DNA from 3 places in the Shewanella sp. Isolate7 genome. Region 1 is predicted to be linked to each of the others. Evidence: predicted binding sites of a transcription regulator. Region 1 holds the regulator's gene; each other region holds the start of a gene.
What was found. The regulator LexA, encoded in region 1, represses DNA repair genes until DNA is damaged. The targets are predictions, from matches to a motif close to TACTGTATNNNNATACAGTA.
Positions count from the first base shown of each region.

Region 1 (7,246 bases):
GCGTTCAAGTTACCAGCAAGCAAAATAAAAAACAACGTTCATAATAAGATTATTTTTCGGCGACCAGAATAAAGAGGGAAATTTATCGGCAGAGTGTCATGAGAACTCTGTCTTCGTCTGGACCGAAGTAGTCGGCCTCCAGCCCTTGCTCAACAAAGCCTAACCTGGCATAGAGGTACCTGGCAGGATTATCCGGCGCCACGGTGAGCTTCACCTGTGTCACGCTAGCGGGTAGCGCGCTTAAGGACTCTACAATCAAACGCCTGCCTATGCCTCGCCCCTGAGCAGCACTATCGACGGCGACCGAGAGGATCCAGGCACTGTCTACCCGTTCGCTCCTGGCCAGCAGTATGTAGCCCAGTAGACATTCGTTTTCGTCACAAGCGACTCGCAGGCCGCTTGGCCAGCAGTCGAAACTCTGGCGAAAGAAGAAGTCTGGATAGGCATGAGCACCAAATAGTCCCTGCTCCAGACGATAGAGCGCCTGCAGCTGGTGCTTACCAGCCGCCTTGATAGAAATATGAGGGAGATTATTCACGGGTTAACAGCTCGTCCCATGGCAGGTGGGTCGATCCCACGACGATAAAGTTGGGATTCTCCAAGGATTCACGCTCGTTATAACTCAGTGGCTGTAGCTCGAGATCCATCACCTGGCCGCCTGCCTCTTCGATAATGATCTGCGCCGCGCCCGTATCCCACTCACCCGTAGGACCGATACGCACATAACAGTCGGCGCGGCCTTCCGCCACCAGACAGCTCTTAAGCGCCGCACCGCCCAGCACCACTAGCTCGCAGTGTTTGGGATGATTGAAAAGCTTCAATACTGACTGGGGATCCTGACGACGACTCACCGCCAGGCGCAAACAAGGCTCATCGTCTGTGGTGAGCTGTTTGCTGGCGATACGCACCTCGCCCTTGCTGCTGCGCTTATAGGCGCCCAGCCCCGCAATGGCGTAATAGACCACGCCCGTCATAGGCACATAAACCACGCCCATGATAGGGCGATTGTGCTCGACTAGGGCGATGATCACCGAGAAGTCACCGCTACCGGCAATAAACTCGCCTGTGCCATCTAGGGGGTCGACTAACCAGTAGCGCTGCCAGTCGGCGCGCTCGACGTAGGGGATATCGGCATCTTCTTCGGATAAAACCGGGATCTCAGGGGTGAGACTGTTAAGCTGGGAAGCGATGATCTTATGGGCCGCGATATCGGCAGAGGTCACCGGGGTATTGTCGGATTTCACCTCTTTGTCAAAACTGCCCTCGAGGTAGATCCCTTTAATGGCTTCTCCCGCCTCGATGGCAATCGAAATCGCCTGCTCAACATACTCTTCTGGCTTCATCACAACTCCAACAGCCTACATCTGGCAATGCCTAATATGATAATTCGGATTAACTACTTTAGTTTTAGATGTTTCTGTGCCAAAAACAAGGCGCTAACGCTTCGAGATTCGGAAAAGTCATCTTCTAATAACAACTCAGACCACTGGCTCAATGGCCAGCGCACCAGCTCTATGGGTTCGGGCTCGTCACCCTGCAATCGGCTCTCGTACAGATCCTCGGCAACGAAGATCTGCATCTTGCTGGCAAAGTAGCCCGGCGCTAGGCTCAGCTCCATCAGATGGGTCAACTTACGGGCACCAAAGCCGATCTCCTCCTGCAGCTCTCGGTTGGCCGCCTGGGCATGGGTCTCGCCTGGATCCACCAAGCCTTTGGGAAAGCCCAGCTCGTAACTATGGGTGCCTGCCGCATATTCGCGTCCCAGCAGGAGTTCCTCGCCATGCACAGGCACCACCATCACGGCGCCGCGGGTATTACCCTTCATGCGCTCATATTGACGCTCAACCTGATTCGAAAATTTTAAATGCACCTGCTCTATCTGAAACAGACGGCTCTGGGCAACAACTTCGGCATGTAGGATCTGCGGCTTTTTGTCCGACATTGAACTTCCTGAAAAATGGCGTTTGCTTAACCACTCAATCTTACTATGATGGGCCTAATCCACAACTCAAACCAAGGAATTTTTTTACTACCTTTATGTTTCCCTGGAATAAGATAGACACCGTATTGTTAGACATGGACGGTCCCCTGCTGGATCTGCATTTCGACAACCACTTCTGGCTCAGCCTGGTGCCTCAGGCCTTGTGTCAGCAGCGGCAAATTCCACCGACCGAGGCCCAGCAACTGGTAGAAAGCGCCTATGCCAAGGTCTTCGGCACCCTGGAGTGGTATTGCCTCGAATATTGGCAACAGGAGTTGGGCCTGGACATTCTGGCGCTGCATCACACCCTGGTCGACAGGATCCAGCTGCGTCAGGACAGCATGCCCTTTCTCGGCACGCTCGCCAAATACGGCAAGCGGCGCATCTTAGTCACTAACGCCCATCCCCACAGTCTGGCGTTGAAGCTCAAACATACCGAGCTGGCTAACGGGTTAGACGAGATGCTCTCCAGCCACACGACCGGCTATCCCAAGGAGCATCCCGAGTTCTGGCGTCACCTGTTTAATGAGTTTTCCCTGGATCCCAGCCGCTGCCTGTTTATCGACGACAGTGAGCCCATTCTACTGGCGGCCCAAAAAGCCGGCGTAGGCTATCAGCTAGGGATCAAGAACCCCGACAGCCAAAAGCCGCACAAGCAGTTTGCCGACTTCCCGGCCATCGACGATTACCATCATCTACTCGTCTCCCTGGAACAGGCTCAACGAGACTAGCCGCCTGCGCTTTACGCGTTAATCGCTTGATGCGACTGGCAGAAAATCTGGTTAATACTTGCACTGTATAAAATACTGTATATACTGACAGGTACTGTATGGAAAGACAGGATTAATCATGAGACCCTTAACCCCGAGACAAGCCGAGATTTTAGATCTGATTAAACGCAATATTGCCGACACCGGCATGCCGCCTACCCGTGCGGAAATTGCGCGTCGCTTAGGCTTTAAGAGTGCCAATGCTGCCGAGGAACACCTCAAGGCGCTGGCCAAGAAAGGTTGCATCGAGATCATGCCCGGCACCTCACGCGGCATTAAGCTGACCCAAGAGGAAGAGCCTGAAGATCTCGGTCTGCCTCTCATTGGCCAAGTCGCCGCCGGTGAGCCAATCCTGGCTCAGGAGCATGTGGAGCAACACTATCAGGTTGACCCAAGCATGTTCCGCCCCAGCGCCGACTTCCTGCTGAGGGTCAAGGGGGACAGTATGAAGGATATCGGCATTCTCGAAGGCGATCTGCTGGCGGTACATAAGGTCGAACAGGCCAGAAACGGTCAGATCATCGTTGCCCGTGTGGAAGACGATGTCACGGTTAAGCGTTTCGAGAAGCGTGGCAGCACTGTGTTCCTTCATGCAGAAAACGAAGAATATTCCCCTATCGTCGTCGATCTCACCACTCAGAGCCTGAGTATAGAAGGCCTGGCCGTTGGCGTTATTCGAAATGGAGACTGGCAATGAACAACCTCATGGGCATGGCGCCACGCCATCCAGGGCTGTGGGTCGATCTCGACAGCTCGCTTAAGCGCGGCGATAGAAACACTATCTCGACGACGGCAAGTTCGACTCAGGGCAAACAGGAACTTCAGGCTCTCACTCCTGAACTGGCCAGACTCAGTCAGCAGGGGCAGTGGGTGGTGCTGATCAGCCCACCAAACATAGGCTACAAACAGATGCTGGCCGACGGCGGTGTTCGCATGGATCGTATATTACTTGTGCACACCAAGGATGAGGTCGAAACTCTGTGGGCGATGGAAAAAGCCCTCACAAGTGGTACATCCAGTGCGGTGATCTGCTGGGCGCAAACCTTGGATGCCCGTGATAGTCGTCGGCTACAGATCGTCGCCAAGAATACCCGCGCGTTAGGAGTAGTGATCGAAGATGCGAACGGTCACTTACCTGCCAGCCCGTTTTCCCAAGAGGATCGCAGCGATCAGCCCTCGAATCTGTTTAGCTCGCTACACTGATCATCCTCGCACTACCTTTCCATACAGACGCCCCGCAAGGGGCGTTTTTGTGTCTGTTTTGTTTAGCAAAATAAAATAAAAGTGATCTTGATCAATATTTAAACAGCCATTAAGTTAGTAATAGATATCAACGATTATTTGTTATATCGCACAATTTGGTTGTCGGCTTGAGCGGCGAAAATAATCCTGTAACACCTCGCCCACGGAAGCTGAAATTGGTCTGATATATTCAGCCGTAAGTGCAAGCGTGGTCACCACCAACAGAACAAGAGTTTCACCACCGACGCACTTTGAAGTCATCGTTGCTTTTTTGGGAACTGAAGAGTTTGCATAGAGCCGAGACATACTGTGTGGCTCTTCTTTGTAGTTGCCTTCGCAATTGACAGAGGAGAAGTCTAGTGAAGCAAGTGTTGTGTTGTTTGCTGGCGTTGCTATTTACGCCCACCATACTCGCAGCAGATATGCCCCTGAATATGACATCAGGGGTCACAGAGATCAGTAATAAGGTGTTTAGCCTGCATATGACGATTCTCTATATCTGTTGCGCCATAGGCCTGGTCGTCTTTGGCGTGATGATCTACTCCATCATCAACCATAGGCGTTCTAAGGGTGCCGTCGCGGCAAACTTTCATGAGAGCACTAAGGTAGAAATCGCCTGGACGATCGTACCTTTTGTCATCTTGATCCTTATGGCCATCCCAGCCACCAAGACACTGATCGCCATGGAAGATCCCAGCAATGCCGATCTCACCATTAAGATCACAGGCTCCCAATGGAAATGGCACTACAGCTACTTCGATCAAGACATTAGCTACTACAGCCTGCTCGCCACTCCCAGAGAACAGATAGAGGGCAAGGAGGACAAAGGCGAACACTACCTGCTGGAAGTCGACAAGCCGCTGGTGCTACCGGTCAATCGTAAGATCCGTTTCCTGATGACCTCAGAAGATGTGATCCACTCCTGGTGGGTCCCCGCCTTCGCGGTAAAGAAAGATGCAAACCCAGGCTTTATCAACGAAGCCTGGACCCGTATCGACAAGCCCGGCATCTATCGGGGGCAATGCGCCGAGCTCTGCGGCAAAGACCATGGTTTCATGCCCATCGTGGTGCAGGTACTCTCGGAAGCCGATTTCGATAACTGGATTGTAGAACAGGAGGCCAAGGCCAATGCGGCCGCCGCCGAGGCTCAGGCCGCCCTGTCTAAGACCCTGTCGAAAGATGAGCTGATGGCCCAGGGTGAGCAGGTCTATATGGCCCGCTGCGCCGCCTGCCACCAGCCAAATGGCGCCGGCCTGCCGGGTGTATTCCCCTCGCTCATCGGCAGCCCAATCATCAAAGGCCCTGTCGCCGATCACCTCTCTGTGGTGCTACACGGTCGATCTGGCACGGCGATGCAGGCCTTCGCGCAGCAGTTGACCGCCACAGAAATTGCCGCCGTGGTGACCTACGAGCGTAATGCCTGGGGCAACGACAGCGGCGATATGGTTCAGGCAGCCGACGTTAACCAGGCAAGCTCAGGTGCGCCAAGCGGCACAGATGCCGGTACAAATGCCGAGACGGCTCAACCGACACCTCCACCAGCAGCCACAACGACCGAGTCAACCGAGCCGGCCTCCTCTAATGATGACGCTAAAGCAGTGGTTTTAGACGACCTCAGCATGGATGAGCTGATGGCTAAGGGCGAGCAGGTTTACCTCGGCCACTGCGCCGCCTGCCACCAGGCCACAGGCATGGGTCTGCCGGGCGCCTTCCCGGCACTCAAGGGCAGTGCCATCGCCACAGGGCCCGTTGATAACCACATCGACATAGTGCTTCACGGCAAGCCGGGTACCGCCATGCAGGCCTTTGCCAGCCAGTTAACGCCTCAGGAACTCGCTGCGGTGATCACCTTTGAGCGCAACGCCTGGGGTAATAACACAGGCGATATGGTTCAGGCAACAGACGTCAATCAAGCAGGTCAATAGGGAGGCATTATGAATGCAATAACGCGTGAAGCAGATATGGATGCCACTCATATTGGCGAACATTCGACCCACCATGAGGAGCATCCCACGGGAATAAAACGTTGGCTGTTTACCACCAACCATAAAGATATCGGTACCCTCTACCTCTGGTTTAGTTTCATCATGTTCTTAACCGGCGGCGCCATGGCCATGGTGATCCGTGCCGAGCTATTCCAACCGGGTCTGCAACTGGTGGAGCCTAACTTCTTCAACCAGATGACCACGGTACATGGTCTGATCATGGTATTTGGCGCCGTGATGCCAGCCTTTACCGGCCTGGCTAACTGGCTGATCCCTATGATGATAGGGGCGCCAGACATGGCCCTACCCCGCATGAACAACTGGAGCTTCTGGATCTTGCCCTTCGCCTTTGCGATCCTGATTAGCTCGCTGTTCATGGAAGGTGGCGGCCCTAATTTTGGCTGGACCTTCTATGCCCCGCTGTCGACGGCCTATAGCCCGGACAGTACGGCCTTGTTTGTCTTCTCGGTACACATCATGGGGATCAGCTCCATCATGGGCGCCATCAATGTGATCGTCACCATAGTCAACATGCGCGCCCCCGGCATGACTTGGATGAAGCTGCCACTGTTTGTCTGGACCTGGCTGATCACCGCCTTCCTGCTGATCGCCGTGATGCCAGTGCTCGCCGGTGTGGTCACCATGGTACTGACAGACAAGTTCTTCGGCACCAGCTTCTTCGATGCCGCCGGCGGTGGTGATCCTGTGATGTTCCAGCATATCTTCTGGTTCTTCGGCCACCCCGAGGTCTATATCATGATCTTGCCATCCTTCGGCATCATCTCGGCCATAGTACCCGCCTTCAGCCGCAAGAAACTGTTTGGCTACTCCTCCATGGTATACGCCACCGCCAGCATCGCGATCCTCTCGTTCCTGGTCTGGGCGCACCACATGTTTACCACAGGGATGCCTGTGTTCGCCGAGCTCTTCTTCATGTACTGCACCATGCTGATCGCCGTACCGACCGGGGTGAAGGTATTCAACTGGGTCGCCACCATCTGGCGCGGCTCACTTACCTTCGAGACCCCCATGCTGTTCTCGCTGGCCTTCATCATCCTCTTCACCATAGGCGGCTTCTCCGGGCTGATGCTGGCCATCACGCCGGTGGATTTCCAGTACCACGATACCTACTTCGTCGTGGCTCACTTCCACTATGTACTGGTGTCGGGCGCCATCTTCTCCATCATGGCGGCGGCTTATTACTGGCTGCCTAAGTGGACGGGACACATGTATAGCGAGAAGCTCGGCAAGCTGCATTTCTGGTGCTC
Region 1 covers NZ_JAKEVJ010000010.1:10,203-17,448, forward strand. Annotated here, with positions in the region: gene L1D47_RS03720 (GNAT family N-acetyltransferase) at 83-538, opposite strand; gene cysQ (3'(2'),5'-bisphosphate nucleotidase CysQ) at 531-1,343, opposite strand; gene nudE (ADP compounds hydrolase NudE) at 1,397-1,942, opposite strand; gene yrfG (GMP/IMP nucleotidase) at 2,038-2,712, shown strand; gene lexA (transcriptional repressor LexA) at 2,831-3,448, shown strand; gene L1D47_RS03745 (SulA-like leucine-rich domain-containing protein) at 3,445-3,954, shown strand; gene coxB (cytochrome c oxidase subunit II) at 4,353-5,918, shown strand; gene ctaD (cytochrome c oxidase subunit I) at 5,955-7,246, shown strand, end outside.

Region 2 (7,246 bases), on a different contig from region 1:
TTAGGCGCCTTGAGCGGGCTCACCTTGCGGGCCAGCTCGCCCTGGGCCAGGTTGTCGACGAACACCACGAAGTGCCTGACGATATCTTTCTCGACCAGCAGCGGCTCAATCTTCATGCCGTTGGCGACTTCAACCGTCTTGTCGTGGAAAAATTGATCGCTCTCGGCCAGTGTCGGCAGGGCCTCCACCGTCTCGACGGGTGCCTCTTCAACCTGAGCTTCAGGCTCGGGTGCAAGATTTTCGGGTTCTGGTAGCGCCGCATCCGTCGGCAAGGGCTGCTCTGGCTCGGGTTCCGGCAGGGTCACAGGGGCGGGCATCTCTGGCTCGGGTGCGGGCTCATCGCCACCGAGGAAGTAGTAGGCGCCACCGGCGAGCAGCAGCAATATGACGACCACGGCAATGCTGAGCGCATTGATCCCGCTGCGCGATTCCTGTGGGGCAATTCTATCTTCTTGACTGACTTGCATGAGAGTTCCTTGAATTGTGGCTGGAGTGAGCCCTGTGACGACAGAGGCCTCTTTCCATTCTGCAAAATTCACCGGGCTTGTCTAGGGGCGGTCGGTGAAATAAAAAATATTTAATTGTTAGCAGTCGTTATGAGTTAAGCCTGCACGTATTGCTGGCGCTCCCCTAACCAACGCAGCACTATGGCGTCAACATTTTCCGGCACCTGTTGCATCACATGCTGCGCCAATTTCTGAATGTGGGGGATGAGGGCTTGATCCCTGACCAGGTCGGCAATCTTCATGTCGGCGATGCCCGTCTGCTTGGTGCCTAAGACCTCACCCGGACCGCGGATCTCGAGATCTTTCTGGGCGATCACGAAGCCGTCGTTGCTATCTCTGAGTACACCCAGGCGTTGGGTGGCGGTATGGGAAAGTGGCGCCTTGTAGAGCAGGACACAGTGGCTGGCCACGGCGCCGCGACCGACACGTCCGCGTAGCTGATGCAGCTGTGCCAGCCCCAGACGCTCGGGGTTTTCGATGATCATCAGGCTGGCGTTGGGCACATCGACCCCCACCTCGATAACTGTGGTGGCCACCAGTAGCTGTATGCTGCCGGCCTTGAAGGCGTCCATGATCGCCTGTTTCTCGGCGGGTTTCATCCGGCCATGCACCAAGCCAATGGAAAGCTCGGGCAGTAGTTGCTTAAGCTCCTGCGCCGTGTCTTCGGCGGCTTGGCATTCGAGCACCTCGGATTCTTCGATCAGGGTACAGACCCAATAGGCCTGACGCCCGCCCGCTAGTGCTGCCTGGCGCACGCGATCGATCACCTCACTGCGCCGGCTGTCTGAGATGGCGACCGTGGTCACCGGCGTACGTCCCGGTGGCAGTTCGTCGATGATGGAGGTATCGAGATCCGCATAGGCGGTCATTGCCAGTGTGCGGGGAATAGGGGTTGCCGTCATGATCAGCTGGTGAGGGTGGAAGCCCTGGCTAATTCCTTTCTCTCTCAGCCCTAAACGTTGATGCACACCAAACCTGTGCTGTTCGTCGATGATGATCAGTGCTAGGCGATTAAACTCTACTTGCTCTTGGAAGATCGCATGGGTGCCGATAACAATATGGGCCTCGCCGTTCTTAATCTGTTCCAGCGACTGCGCCCGCGCTTTGCCTTTGAGCTTGCCGGCCAGCCAACCAACCGTTAGCCCCAGGGGGGTAAACCAGGTAGTAAAGTTGTTGGCGTGCTGCTCGGCGAGCAGTTCCGTTGGTGCCATCATGGCCACCTGATAGCCGCTCTCTATAGCCTGCAGTGCGGCTAGCGCCGCCACTAGGGTCTTGCCCGATCCCACATCGCCCTGTACCAGACGCATCATGGGATGTGCCTTGCCGAGATCTTGGGTGATATCGGCGACCACACGCTGCTGGGCGCCGGTGGGCTTGAAGGGTAAAGAGGCCAGGAAGGGGTTGAGCAGCTGCCCCGTGGGCTGCATCGCGATGGCCTTATCATGATTGCTGCGGGCCCTGAGCTGTAACATGCTGAGGTTGTGGGCCAGTAGCTCCTCCTGGATCAGCCTCTGCTGCGCCGGATGGGTACCTTGTTCCAGCGCGAAGGGGCTTACCTCGCTAGGCGGTCTGTGCAGTAGCTGCAGCGCCTCAACCAGGGATAGTTGATTGGGCCTCAGCTGAGGCGGCAACAGTTCGGTCAGTGCGCCGTGAGCCAACAGCGCCAGGGCCTGATCCGTTAGGCGGATCCAGCTGGCCTGCTTGAGCCCCTCCGTGGTCGGGTAGATGGGGGTCAGGGTGTCGCTGAGGCTAAAGTCACTTTCGCCATGGAGCATCTTGTATTCGGGGTGGATGATCTCTCGGTGCATCTTGCCCCGGCGCACCTCGCCATAGGCACGAATGCGCTCGCCCTCTTCGAGGCCGTTGCGCATGGCGGCGGAGAAGTTAAAGAAGCGTAGCGTTATGGTGCCGGAGTCGTCGCGCACAGTGCAGGTGAGCATGCGCTTGCGCCCCTGGACGATCTGGGTCGATTGTACGATGCCCTCTATGGTGCCGTAGCTACCTGGATAGAGGGCAGTGATTGGATAGATCTGGGTGCGATCTTCGTAGCGTAGTGGCAGGTGAAACAGCAGATCCTGGACTGTGTTGATGCCGAGCTTTTCCAGCCGCTGCGCCATCTTGGCGGCAACGCCCTTTAACTCTGTCACAGCCATGAGATCGAGTCTATCCACGCTTTGTACCCATTTGATTTAGCGTTCTATTTAACCAGAACCTGAGTCGATTACTGTAAATATATACATATACTATCAGAGTTCGGCATGAACGCAATCTCGTGTTAGCCATCTTGGCGGCAAAGCATAGGGTTAAAGTGTGGTGAGATTACAGCCAGCCCTTTTGCTTGGCGATACGTGCGGCGTCGATGCGATTGCTGGCATTGAGTTTGGCGATGGCCTCAGAGAGATAGTTACGTACAGTGCCTTCGGCAATGAAGAGAGTGGCGGCGATCTCCGCGCTGGAGCGCCCCTCGCTGGCGAGCCTGAGCGCCCGACGTTCCTTATCGTTCAGCGGGTCTTGTTCGCCGACGGCCATGATGGCCAGTTCGGGATCTATGATGCGCTTGCCACGGCTGACGGCGTTAATTGCTTGGATCAGTGTCTCGGAGGGCGCGTCCTTGAGTAAGAAGCCACCCACGCCCGCCTCGATGCCACGCTTGATATAGCCGGCACGGCCAAAGGTGGTCAGGATGATGACCTTAGTCTGCGCCGCTTGGTTTTGACACCATTGAGCCAGCTCCAGTCCGCTGAGGCCTGGCATCTCTATGTCGGTTAGCAGCAGGTCGAACTCCTGCTGCTTGAGCAGACTCAGCGCCTGGTCTCCGTCACAGGCCTGTATCACCTCAAAGTCGCCCTCAAGGGTGAGGAGCGCGGCCAGCGCGCCCCTGACCATGGCTTGATCTTCGGCGAGTAATATCTTCATCCTGTCTCTATCCCTGATTTGGTAACTCGATGATAAATTGCGGGTTTGGCTCGAGCTCAATACTGAGTGTACCACCTAAGGGGCGCAGTCGCTCGCGTATACCAGTGAGGCCATTGCCTTCGCTGAGCTCCCTCTGCTTGCCATTGTCGGTGACCGAGATCCGCAGCCCCTGAGGTGATGCCGACAGGTCGATATTACAGCTATCGCCTTGGCTATGGCGCACAACATTGTTGCACAGCTCGGTGAGGCTGAGGATCAGCTGAGTTTCTACTTCCTGTGGCTGGGCTGGCAGCTCACCATTGAGGGTGACGGCCATGCCCTTGTCTCTCAGCATCTGGCACAGGTGCGTCAGGGCGGCGTCTAACCCTTTGTGTTTGTAGCCTGAGACCGTTTGGCGGATCTGGCTAAGGCTGTCGCGGGCGATGGTTTCCAGTTCTGCCAGCTCGGCGCTGGCCTGGTCGGCTTGCCCCTTGGCCAATAGCTTGCGCGCCAGCTCCGCCTTGAGTGAGATAGAAGAGAGCGAGTGCCCCATGATGTCGTGCAGATCCCGGGCGATACGTTCGCGCTCTAGCATGGTGGCGAGCTGGCGTATCTCCTGCTGACTCTGCCGCTGGGCACGTTTGGCTTCGACCCGCTTACGCTCGGCTACACCAAAGAATCCCATGCCGGTGATCAGGGCGACGCCATAAACTGCAAAGTAGTAGTGAATGCCTAGGGTTAGGCTTAGCAGCGTCAGGATGACGGCTAGGCCGATAAGGCTGGCGAAGGCCTTGGGCAGAGAATAGTTAAAGCCGATAAAGAAACCGGCAAAGGTAAACAGGGACAGCGAGCCGATATTAACCGGCGTGATCAGACAGGCCAGGGCGATGATCAGCAAGATAGGCTGGTAGGCGGTTTTACTCGGGCTGCGGTGGGCCCAAAAATAGCTGTAGATAAAGGGCACCAGCACTACCAGACTCAGGACTATGTGCCAGGTGGGCATAGTCTGCAAGAACAGCGGGATGAAATAGAAGCCCAGGTTGATCAGATAAACCCAGGCGAGCTTATCTTCGGTCGCCCGCTCGATATCTAGGGTGTGTGGAATAGGGTATTTGTCCATCTTCTTTATCCTAGGCGCCACTTAAGTCCATGATGTTGCGCTATGAGCGCGCTAACGCTTAGCCATCTGGCTTAGTGGCAACCGATATTGAGCCGATTACTTTAGTGGTTCTGTTTTAGCAGGAAATTTGCCCAGGCATAATCGGCCTGTACCTGCAGGGCGGCCTGCCAATCGGCAATGGCTCCCGCCTTGTCGCCGAGATTCTGCTTGGCTAAGCCGCGCCAGGTGTAGGCCTCTGCCTCTCCCCAACAGATGTTATCGCAAGGTTCTCGATACAGATCAATGGCTTTTGAGCTAAACGCGATGGCGTCTTTCATGCTGCCGCCATGATCTTTAGGGCTGGAATAGGCGGCGATCGCCTTTACCAGCGCCAGTCGGGGGCTCTGGGGGACTAAGGTTTCGGCGTCATTGAGGGCATCGGCCATCTTAGTGCTGTATTTGGCGGCCTGACTCATGTCTAAGCCTATCTGCATACCGTAGACTGAGGCCAGAAGGGTGGCGGCTTCACCTTGGTCGGCAATGGGCGACAACGCTTTCTCGGCGCGGGTCAATGCCGCCTGGGCCTGGCCCTTCTGGCTGAGAATGTTGGCACTGATGGCCATGCGATAGAGGGCGTAGGCCTGCTCGTAACCTTGGCTTTGTCCGCTTAATTGGCTCAGGCGATCGATATCCATCCGATTGGCGGCGCTGTCTATCTCGGTAATGTCATTGGCCTGGCTCAGTGGGCTGAGTAGAGCAAGGCTGGTGGCGATGATAAGTGTTTTCATTGGCTTCTCCTTAAGAACCTGTGTTGCGTAATGCCCCGTAGCGGGGTTAAGGAGAGTATCTGTCTGATGGCAAGTTTTGTGCAGGCACAGATGTCACCGATAAGGGATGACATTTGTCATCTCTCATCGGCGGGAAAGCTATATTTGGTAGCGCTTAAAAAGCAGCGCTAACTCATAGGGATTGGGCGGAGAGGATCAAATAGCCCAGATAGACGAGGTAGCAGACTAGTAGCAAGGCGCCCTCGCGTCGGCCGATACGCAGGCCGCTCCACGCCAGGGGAAGCAGCAAGAGAGCCAGTGACACCATCACCAGCATGTCCAGCTTGGGCACGCTGGCCGTGATGGGATGAATGACCGCGGTGATCCCCAATATTCCTAAGATATTAAACAGGTTTGAGCCCACCAGGTTGCCGATGGCGATGTCACTCTCGCCGCGTCTGGCCGCCACCAGAGAGGTGATCAGCTCTGGGATGCTGGTGCCTATGGCGATGATGGTCAGGCCGATGAGTAGCTCACTCATGCCCAGCTGTCTGGCGAGAGCCACTGCACCGTCGACAAAGAGTATGCCGCCGCCGACCAACATGGCTATGCCTACGATGAGTAGGACCACGGCCAGTAACGGAGCGAGGGGCTTAAGCTCCATCGACTCAATATCGACCTGCTGCTTATCGAACAGGTAGTTCATGCCCAGATAGGCGACCAGCATGGAGCAGAGCAGGGCACCGTCCAGCTGGCTAAGGCTACCATCGCTGATCAGTCCCCAAAAGAGTAAGCTGGCAAACAGCATCAGTGGTATGTCGCGCTTAACCATCATAGACTGCACGCCTATGGGGCGTACAAGGGCCGTCAGGCCAAGGATCAGGCCTATGTTGGCGATGTTGGAGCCGACGACATTGCCCAGGGCAATGCCAGAGTTACCAGCAAGGGCCGATTTGAGGCTGACCGCCAGCTCGGGGGCACTGGTGCCAAATGCGACTATGGTGAGGCCGATGACCAGCGGGGTGACACCGAGCCTGAGGGCGAGGGCGCTGGCGCCGCGAACCAGGGATTCGGCACCAAGAATAAGGATGAGCAGACCAGCGATAAGGGCTAGCGGGGTGAACATGATTGACTCTCAATAGTAGTGGGGCGCCAAGCATAGAGCTTGCACAGTTTTAGGCAACATCTATTTTGCTTTTGCCGATTAAACTTTATTCACTCCGTCGTGGGCGAGAAAATAAAAAACACGCCAGATGGCGTGTTTTCTGTTAGCGAGATATCGACAGAGCCTAGGGCCTGTTGACCTTTTGAGAACAAATTTTGTTCTAATTGAGCACGTTCAAATCGCGGCAGGAGGCTTGGAGTATAGTTATTCTATATAAAAGCCGAGTAACAAAGAGTTGAACGTGCTCAAGACGAACCCTGCGGGCAGCGTCTGTATCATTTTTCTACTGCGTTATCGCTCATTGATGTAGCACACTACATTACAATCATTCTGCCTTGTATAAAATCGATACAGAATGCTGCAAAAATGAACGCGAAAGATAAACAGGCCCTAGAGCTCATCTTCCCAGCGAACCACGCCGCCACGTTGACCATCGACCTTGGCACTGAATCTCTGCTCCAGCACGTGGCGTTTAATCTTCAGGGTCGGCGTCAACACGTCGTTATCCACATCCCAGGGCTCGCTCACCACTATGATGGCGTCGACCGTCTCGTGGGACTCCAGGTTAGGGTTGATGCTGTCCAGGGTCGCCTTGAGTGAGGCGCGAACCTCCTCCTTAGGTTGCAGGGCGGCGCCCTCGGAGAGCTGCACCAGTGCCACCGGATGGGGCAGGCCAGAGCCTATGATGCAGATCAGTTCCACATGGGGATCCTGAGCCAGCTTACGCTCGATTGGCACCGGGGCGACATACTTGCCTTTGGCGGTCTTGAAGTTGTCTTTGACTCGGCCGGTGATGGTGACGCAGCCATCGGCG
Region 2 covers NZ_JAKEVJ010000005.1:41,332-48,577, forward strand. Annotated here, with positions in the region: gene L1D47_RS02120 (DUF3014 domain-containing protein) at 1-467, opposite strand, end outside; gene recG (ATP-dependent DNA helicase RecG) at 602-2,677, opposite strand; gene L1D47_RS02130 (response regulator transcription factor) at 2,826-3,422, opposite strand; gene L1D47_RS02135 (sensor histidine kinase) at 3,430-4,521, opposite strand; gene L1D47_RS02140 (hypothetical protein) at 4,623-5,288, opposite strand; gene L1D47_RS02145 (calcium/sodium antiporter) at 5,461-6,393, opposite strand; gene L1D47_RS02150 (AMP-binding protein) at 6,823-7,246, opposite strand, start outside.
Region 2: a site for LexA is predicted at 2,729-2,748, ahead of recG (ATP-dependent DNA helicase RecG). Genes of this name have one in related genera too.

Region 3 (7,246 bases), on a different contig from region 1:
TGTAACGCCGGTTATATCTATCGCTTAAAAATTGCCGCCTTCCGAAGAGCTACCTGACTTTTCAGACTGAATACGCTGATAAATCTCTTCACGATGAACTGAAACTTCTTTTGGTGCATTCACACCAATACGAACTTGATTACCCTTTACGCCTAAAACGGTGACAGTAACTTCATCACCAATCATCAGTGTTTCACCAACACGACGAGTCAATATCAGCATTTTTTGCTCCTTTAGTTCCTAATTCTGCTTATACGGCATTATTCCGTTATGACCTTATTATACGGTCTGCTTAGTACAAATTAATAGTGTTCTGATGAAAAACACCCTTTTATTGCATGTTAGTTCGCTTAAATGTGCCGCACATCGCTGATTTAGCCAAACCTTCATTAACAGATATCCAAGATATTAAGGGCGGTCAAGTAAACCAGCTTTATATTTAACACCTTAAACCGTACCTCGGCCTATGCTTCAATCAATATGGCACAAAAAAAAGCGCCCAGGGAGCGCTTTTTTCTATTGCGGCAACTTAGGCCAAACGTTCAGACAGCCAAGGGATCACAGAATCCAATGCGCCCGCTAGTTTAGCAGGCTCACTACCACCGGCCTGAGCCATGTCTGGGCGTCCACCGCCCTTACCGCCCACCTGAGCAGCCACCATGGCAACAAGCTCACCGGCCTTGACCTTGCCGGTCAAGTCTTTGGTCACGCCGGCAATTAGGTTCACCTTGGCATCACCGGCAATCCCCAGCACTACGATGCCAGATTGCAGCTTCTGCTTGAGCTCGTCCTGTAGGCCACGCAGCGCACCGGCTTCGACGCCGTCAAGCTGCTTAACCAGCACCTTAACGCCAGCAAGCTCCTGAGCCTCACCGGCCAAGTCGGCGCTGGTCGCCGCCGCAAGCTTGTCTTTAAGCTGAGACAGCTCCTTCTCAAGTTGCTTGGTCTTATCCAGCTGCGCCTTAAGCTTGGCCACAACAGAGGCACTATCGCCCTTGAGCAAGGAAGCCGCTTGTTCGAGCTGAGCCTGCTGCTCACCGACATAAGCGATCGCCGCCGCCCCTGTGACCGCCTCGATACGACGGATACCGGCGGCGATGCCGCCTTCAGAGGTGATCTTAAACAGGCCGATATCACCCGTGCGACCCACGTGAGTACCACCACATAGCTCGATAGAGAAATCCCCCATGGTCACCACGCGAACCTGAGAGTCATACTTCTCACCAAACAGTGCCATGGCACCCTTTTCTTTGGCCTGGTCTATGTCCATCACCTCGGCCTTCAGCTCGTGGTTGCGACGAATCTGGGTGTTAACCAGATCTTCGACCTGCTTAAGCTCTTCACGCTTAACGGCTTCGAAATGAGAGAAGTCGAAACGTAGACGCTCAGGCTCTACCAAAGAGCCCTTCTGGCTCACGTGAGTGCCCAGTACCTGACGCAGCGCGGCATGCAGCAGGTGAGTCACAGAGTGGTTGAGTTCGGTGCGATGTCTTAGCTTCTTGTCAACGGCCGCATTAAGAGTTTGACCCATGGCGATGCCACCTGTCTTAACCTGACCGATATGGCCCATTGCCTGTCCATATTTCTGGGTGTCTTTCACCTGGAACTCGACGCCTTCGGCGCTCAGTAGGCCCTTGTCACCACACTGACCACCTGATTCGCCATAGAATGGTGTGCTGTCGAGCACTACGACACCTTGGTCGCCTTCGGCTAGGGCATCGACCGCCTGACCGTCGACATAGAGACCAATCACCTTAGCTTCACCGTTAAGGTCGCTATAACCGCAGAACTCGGTCTCGGCATCTATCTTCAGGCTTTCGTTGTAATCTGTATCAAACTGTCCCGCCGCCTGGGCGCGACTACGCTGCTCGGCCATGGCCGCCTCGAAGCCGGCTTCATCGACCGTGATATCGCGCTCGCGGCACACATCTGCGGTGAGATCCACAGGGAAACCATAGGTATCGTAAAGCTTAAAGGCTGTCTCGCCGTCAAGCTCCTTACCCGCTAGCTGACTCAGAGCGTTATCGAGAATACCCAGGCCACGTTCCAGGGTGCGAGCAAACTGCTCCTCTTCCGCCTTCAGTGCCTTTTCGACGATCGCCTGGGTCGCCACCAGCTCTTTGGCTGCGTCGCCCATGACTTCGATAAGTGTCGGTACCAGCTTATAGAAGAAGGCTTCGTTGGCCCCCAGCTTATTACCATGACGCACGGCGCGGCGAATGATACGGCGCAGTACGTAACCACGGCCCTCGTTTGATGGCATTACGCCATCGGCAACTAGGAAGGCGCAAGAACGGATGTGGTCGGCGACGACGCGTAGCGACTTGTTCTCCAGATCGGTAACGCCCAATATTTCGGCGGTCTTCTTGATCAGTGACTGGAAGATGTCGATCTCATAGTTTGAGTGCACGCCCTGCATGATAGCCGCGATACGCTCTATGCCCATACCGGTATCGACCGAAGGCTTAGGTAGCGGATCCATGGTGCCGTCGGCCTGACGGTTGTACTGCATGAATACTATGTTCCAGATCTCGATGAAGCGATCACCATCTTCTTCCGGTGTGCCGGGACGGCCACCCCAGATATGCTCGCCGTGATCGTAGAAGATCTCGGTACAAGGACCACAAGGACCGGTATCGCCCATCTGCCAGAAGTTGTCAGAGGCATATGCAGCCCCCTTGTTATCGCCGATGCGAATGATGTTCTCGGCCGCTACGCCAATCTCTTTGTTCCAGATCTCGAAGGCTTCATCGTCTGTTTCATAGACGGTGACACACAGACGCTCTTTTGGCAGCTTGAGTTCTTCGGTCAGGAAGGTCCAGGCAAAACGAATCGCATCTTGCTTGAAATAATCACCGAAGCTGAAGTTACCCAGCATCTCGAAGAAGGTATGGTGACGCGCGGTGTAACCGACATTATCTAGGTCGTTATGCTTACCGCCGGCGCGTACACAGCGCTGGGCCGTGGTGGCTCGAGTGTAGTCACGCTTGTCTTCCCCAAGGAAAACATCTTTAAACTGGTTCATCCCTGCATTGGTAAATAGCAAGGTGGGATCATTGCCAGGTACCAGTGAACTGCTGTCCACAACCTGGTGACCGTTTCTGCGGAAAAACTCCAAGAAAGCACTTCTCAGCGCTGCAGTAGTTTGATACATGAAATCATCCTGAATTTGATTATTTTAGCGATGAAAGCAAAAGGTTCACCGACGATGCTCAGTTAGCCCAGCATTATAAGCAGTCTATGGGGGAACAACCAGAGGTTTAGCCGAGGATCCCCAAAGAAACCGTAAAAAGCCTAAGTTTCCATTGGGTCTGTTAGCTATAGAGCGAGGATGATTTTCAGGCTATGACTTAATCCAGGTCTGGATCATAGTCTGGGGCACTGTGTGGGGCACAGTGTGAGTCATTGCCTGATTCATAGCCTGCGCCTGAGCCATAGCCATTGCTTGGATAGTCGTCAGGAAATTAGTCTTAATCTAAGTCAGGGTCGACCTCTAAGGCATAGGCGACCTGATCGAAGCCAAAACCTTGGGAGAGAAGATAACGCACTCGCCTGGCGCGATCTTTCTGATCTTGAATAGGGCCGCTAGCGGCATACTTTTTGATGGCTTTCTGTCTCGCCAGCTCGAACCAGTCACAATCGCTCTGATTGAGGGTCGACTCGATAACCTCTTTAGTCAGTCCCTTCTGCGACATAGATTGACGAATCTTATTATGACCATGACCTTTGGCGATATGAGAACGCAACAAGAGTCCGGCAAACCTGGCGTCATCGAGATAGCCCTGGCGCTCACATTCGCCAAGCACCGCTTCGATCTCGCCGTCGAGAAAGCCTTTCTGATTCAGCTTACTCTTTATCTGATAGCGGGAATAATCGCGGTGGGCCAGCAGGCCCACCGCAACTTGCATCGCCGACATTGTCATGAAAAAACCAAGGTCATTGCAAAGCCTGAGTCATCAAAAACCAATTAGCTGAAACGGGTCAGCTTAAAATACTTCACCGGTTTCCAGATCGACATTCTCATCGCCAGTGGCCGACTCGGCAACCACCTGACCAGCACCCAGTAGCATGGCGCGCAGCGCCTGGTCAATTTCGGCAGCAATCTCTGGGTTCTCTACCAGGTACTTACCGGCATTAGCGCGGCCCTGGCCAATCTTGTCGCCCTTGTAGCTGTACCAAGCACCCGACTTTTCGATCAGCTTGTGCATCACACCAAGGTCCACCAGCTCACCGGTACGGTTAATACCTTCACCATAGAGGATCTGGAACTCTGCCTGTTTAAACGGTGCGGCAATCTTGTTCTTCACCACCTTAACACGGGTCTCGTTACCGATAACCTCTTCACGGTCCTTGATGGCGCCCGTACGACGAATATCCAAACGAACGGAGGCATAGAACTTAAGGGCGTTACCACCAGTTGTGGTCTCAGGGTTACCGAACATGACACCAATCTTCATACGGATCTGGTTGATGAAGATCAGCAAGGTGTTAGATTGCTTCAGGTTACCCGCCAATTTACGCATCGCCTGACTCATCATACGCGCGGCTAGACCCATGTGAGAATCACCGATCTCGCCTTCGATTTCCGCCTTAGGCGTCAGGGCAGCTACCGAGTCGACGATGATCACATCCACAGCGCCAGAACGCGTCAGTGCGTCACAGATCTCAAGGGCCTGCTCGCCAGTATCGGGTTGAGAACACAGCAGGTTATCGATATCTACACCCAGCTTTTGCGCATAGATAGGGTCCAGCGCGTGCTCGGCGTCGATGAAGGCACAAACCTTACCTTCGCGCTGAGCCGCCGCAATCACTTCCAGGGTCAGGGTTGTCTTACCCGAAGATTCAGGACCATAGATCTCGACGATACGACCCAGTGGCAGACCACCGGCACCCAATGCAACGTCCAGCGACAGAGAACCCGTTGAGATAGTCTCAACATCCATAGAGCGGTTTTCACCTAGCTTCATGATAGAGCCTTTACCAAACTGCTTCTCAATCTGGCCAAGAACCGCGCTCAGGGCTTTCTCTTTATTCGCATCAATCTTCATTCTGCTTTCCTCTCAATCACAGACGCTGCGCTGTGGGGTATCCGTTAAGTTAAAGCCCGCAGACGGTTTCTGCATCGCTTTAGGCTGTCTCAATATGAAACCTAGTATACTGTACAATCATACAGTATCAAGTACTGTATGCGATTATTTTTGCCTAAGCTCCGACAAAGCCAGCTAAATGCCCCAAGGCGCATTAGCACTAAATTTATCCAAACAGGCAGGATAAATGCGCAACCGCCATCAATTTATTGTTAGTATTGAGGCCATTCATTCTGTGCTAGCCGCGGGGCTATGACAGACATTTTTGTAGCAGGATACCTTGGTTAATTCATGAACGCCGTCGATACTCAACATCTTGAAAAGCACACCCCCATGATGCGTCAATATCTGACGCTGAAAGCCGAAACACCCGATATGTTGCTTTTTTATCGTATGGGAGATTTTTACGAGCTCTTCTACGACGATGCTAAACGCGCATCTGAGCTGTTAGGGATCTCCTTAACGGCCCGGGGCAAGAGTGGCGGTGACCCTATCCCCATGGCGGGCATTCCCTACCATGCGGTAGAAGGCTATTTGGCCAAGCTGGTGCAACTCAGGGTATCTGTGGCTATCTGCGAGCAGATAGGTGACCCCGCCACCACTAAGGGACCGGTGGAGAGAAAAATCGTTCGCATCGTCACCCCTGGCACGCTTACCGATGAAGCCCTGTTGCAGGAGAGGCAAGACAACCTGCTTGCCGCCGTCTATCACGGTAAGATTGGCTTTGGTTACGCGACCCTGGATGTCTCATCTGGGCGCTTCGTGGTTACAGAGCTGGCCAGCAAAGAGGCACTGGAAGCCGAGCTACAACGCACCAATCCGGCAGAGCTGCTCTACAGCGAAGATTTCAGCGAGCCGGCACTGATCGCCTCGCTCTCGGGTAAGCGGCGCCGCCCCGAATGGGAGTTCGACTATGACACCAGCTACAAGCTGCTGCTGGAACAGTTCGGCACCAAAGACCTCTATGGCTTCGGCCTGGGAGAAGTCAGGTTATCGCTGCAGGCGGCTGGCTGCCTTATCCAGTATGTAAAAGATACCCAGCGCACCGCCCTGCCCCATATCAACGCCATCACACGTTTCAATCAGTGCGACAGCATAGTGCTGGACGCGGCCACCCGAAAGAATCTGGAGCTGACCCGCAACCTGCAGGGGGGCAGCGATAACACTCTGGCCTCGGTACTGGATAACACGGCAACTCCTATGGGTAGCCGCATGTTACAGCGCTGGATCCACGAACCGCTGCGCAACCACAACATCATTCGTGCCCGTCACGATGCTATCGACGAGCTACTGGACAATGGTTATCACGAGAGTCTGCATGAGCAGCTAAAAGCCCTGGGCGATATAGAGCGTATCACGGCGCGTCTGGCCATTCGCAGTGCCCGCCCCCGTGACTTTGCCCGCCTGCGTCAGGCACTCGCCCTATTGCCCGAAATACAGCAGCAGCTAGCCGATTGTCACAGCGCACATCTGCATACCCTGTCGCAATCTATCGGCGAGTTTCCCGAAGAGCATGCCCTCCTAAGCCGCGCCATCGTCGACAACCCGCCTATGCTGATCCGCGACGGTGGAGTGATTAAAGAGGGCTATCATGCAGAGCTGGATGAGTGGCGCAAACTCAGCCAAGGCGCAACCGACTACCTTGCCCAGCTCGAGGCACGCGAGAAGGCTGCCACCGGCGCCTCAACCCTGAAGGTTGGCTATAACAGGGTGCACGGCTATTACATCGAGGTGAGTCGCCGCGAGTCAGATCTGGTCCCCATGAGCTATCAGCGCAGACAGACCCTGAAGAACACAGAGCGTTATATCGTCGCCGAGCTCAAGGAACATGAGGAGAAGGTGCTTTCCAGTCAGGGCAAAGCACTGGCACTGGAGAAACAGCTATGGGAAGAGCTGTTCGATCTCTTAATGCCACGTCTACATGAATTACAGGCCTTTGCCCGGGCGGCAGCCGAACTCGACGTGATCACTAACTTTGCCGAACGCGCCGAGCAGCTCGACTATCACAGGCCGGAACTCACCGCCCAGAGCGGCATCCATATCGAGGCGGGCAGACATCCCGTGGTCGAACGTGTCAGCCAGTCGCCTTTTATCGCTAACCCGGTGACACTAAGTCCGACGAGACGCATGTTGATTGTGACCGGTCCGAACATGGGCGG
Region 3 covers NZ_JAKEVJ010000026.1:30,863-38,108, forward strand. Annotated here, with positions in the region: gene csrA (carbon storage regulator CsrA) at 25-222, opposite strand; gene alaS (alanine--tRNA ligase) at 530-3,154, opposite strand; gene L1D47_RS08505 (regulatory protein RecX) at 3,471-3,923, opposite strand; gene recA (recombinase RecA) at 3,987-5,048, opposite strand; gene mutS (DNA mismatch repair protein MutS) at 5,379-7,246, shown strand, end outside.
Region 3: a site for LexA is predicted at 5,156-5,175, ahead of recA (recombinase RecA). Genes of this name have one in related genera too.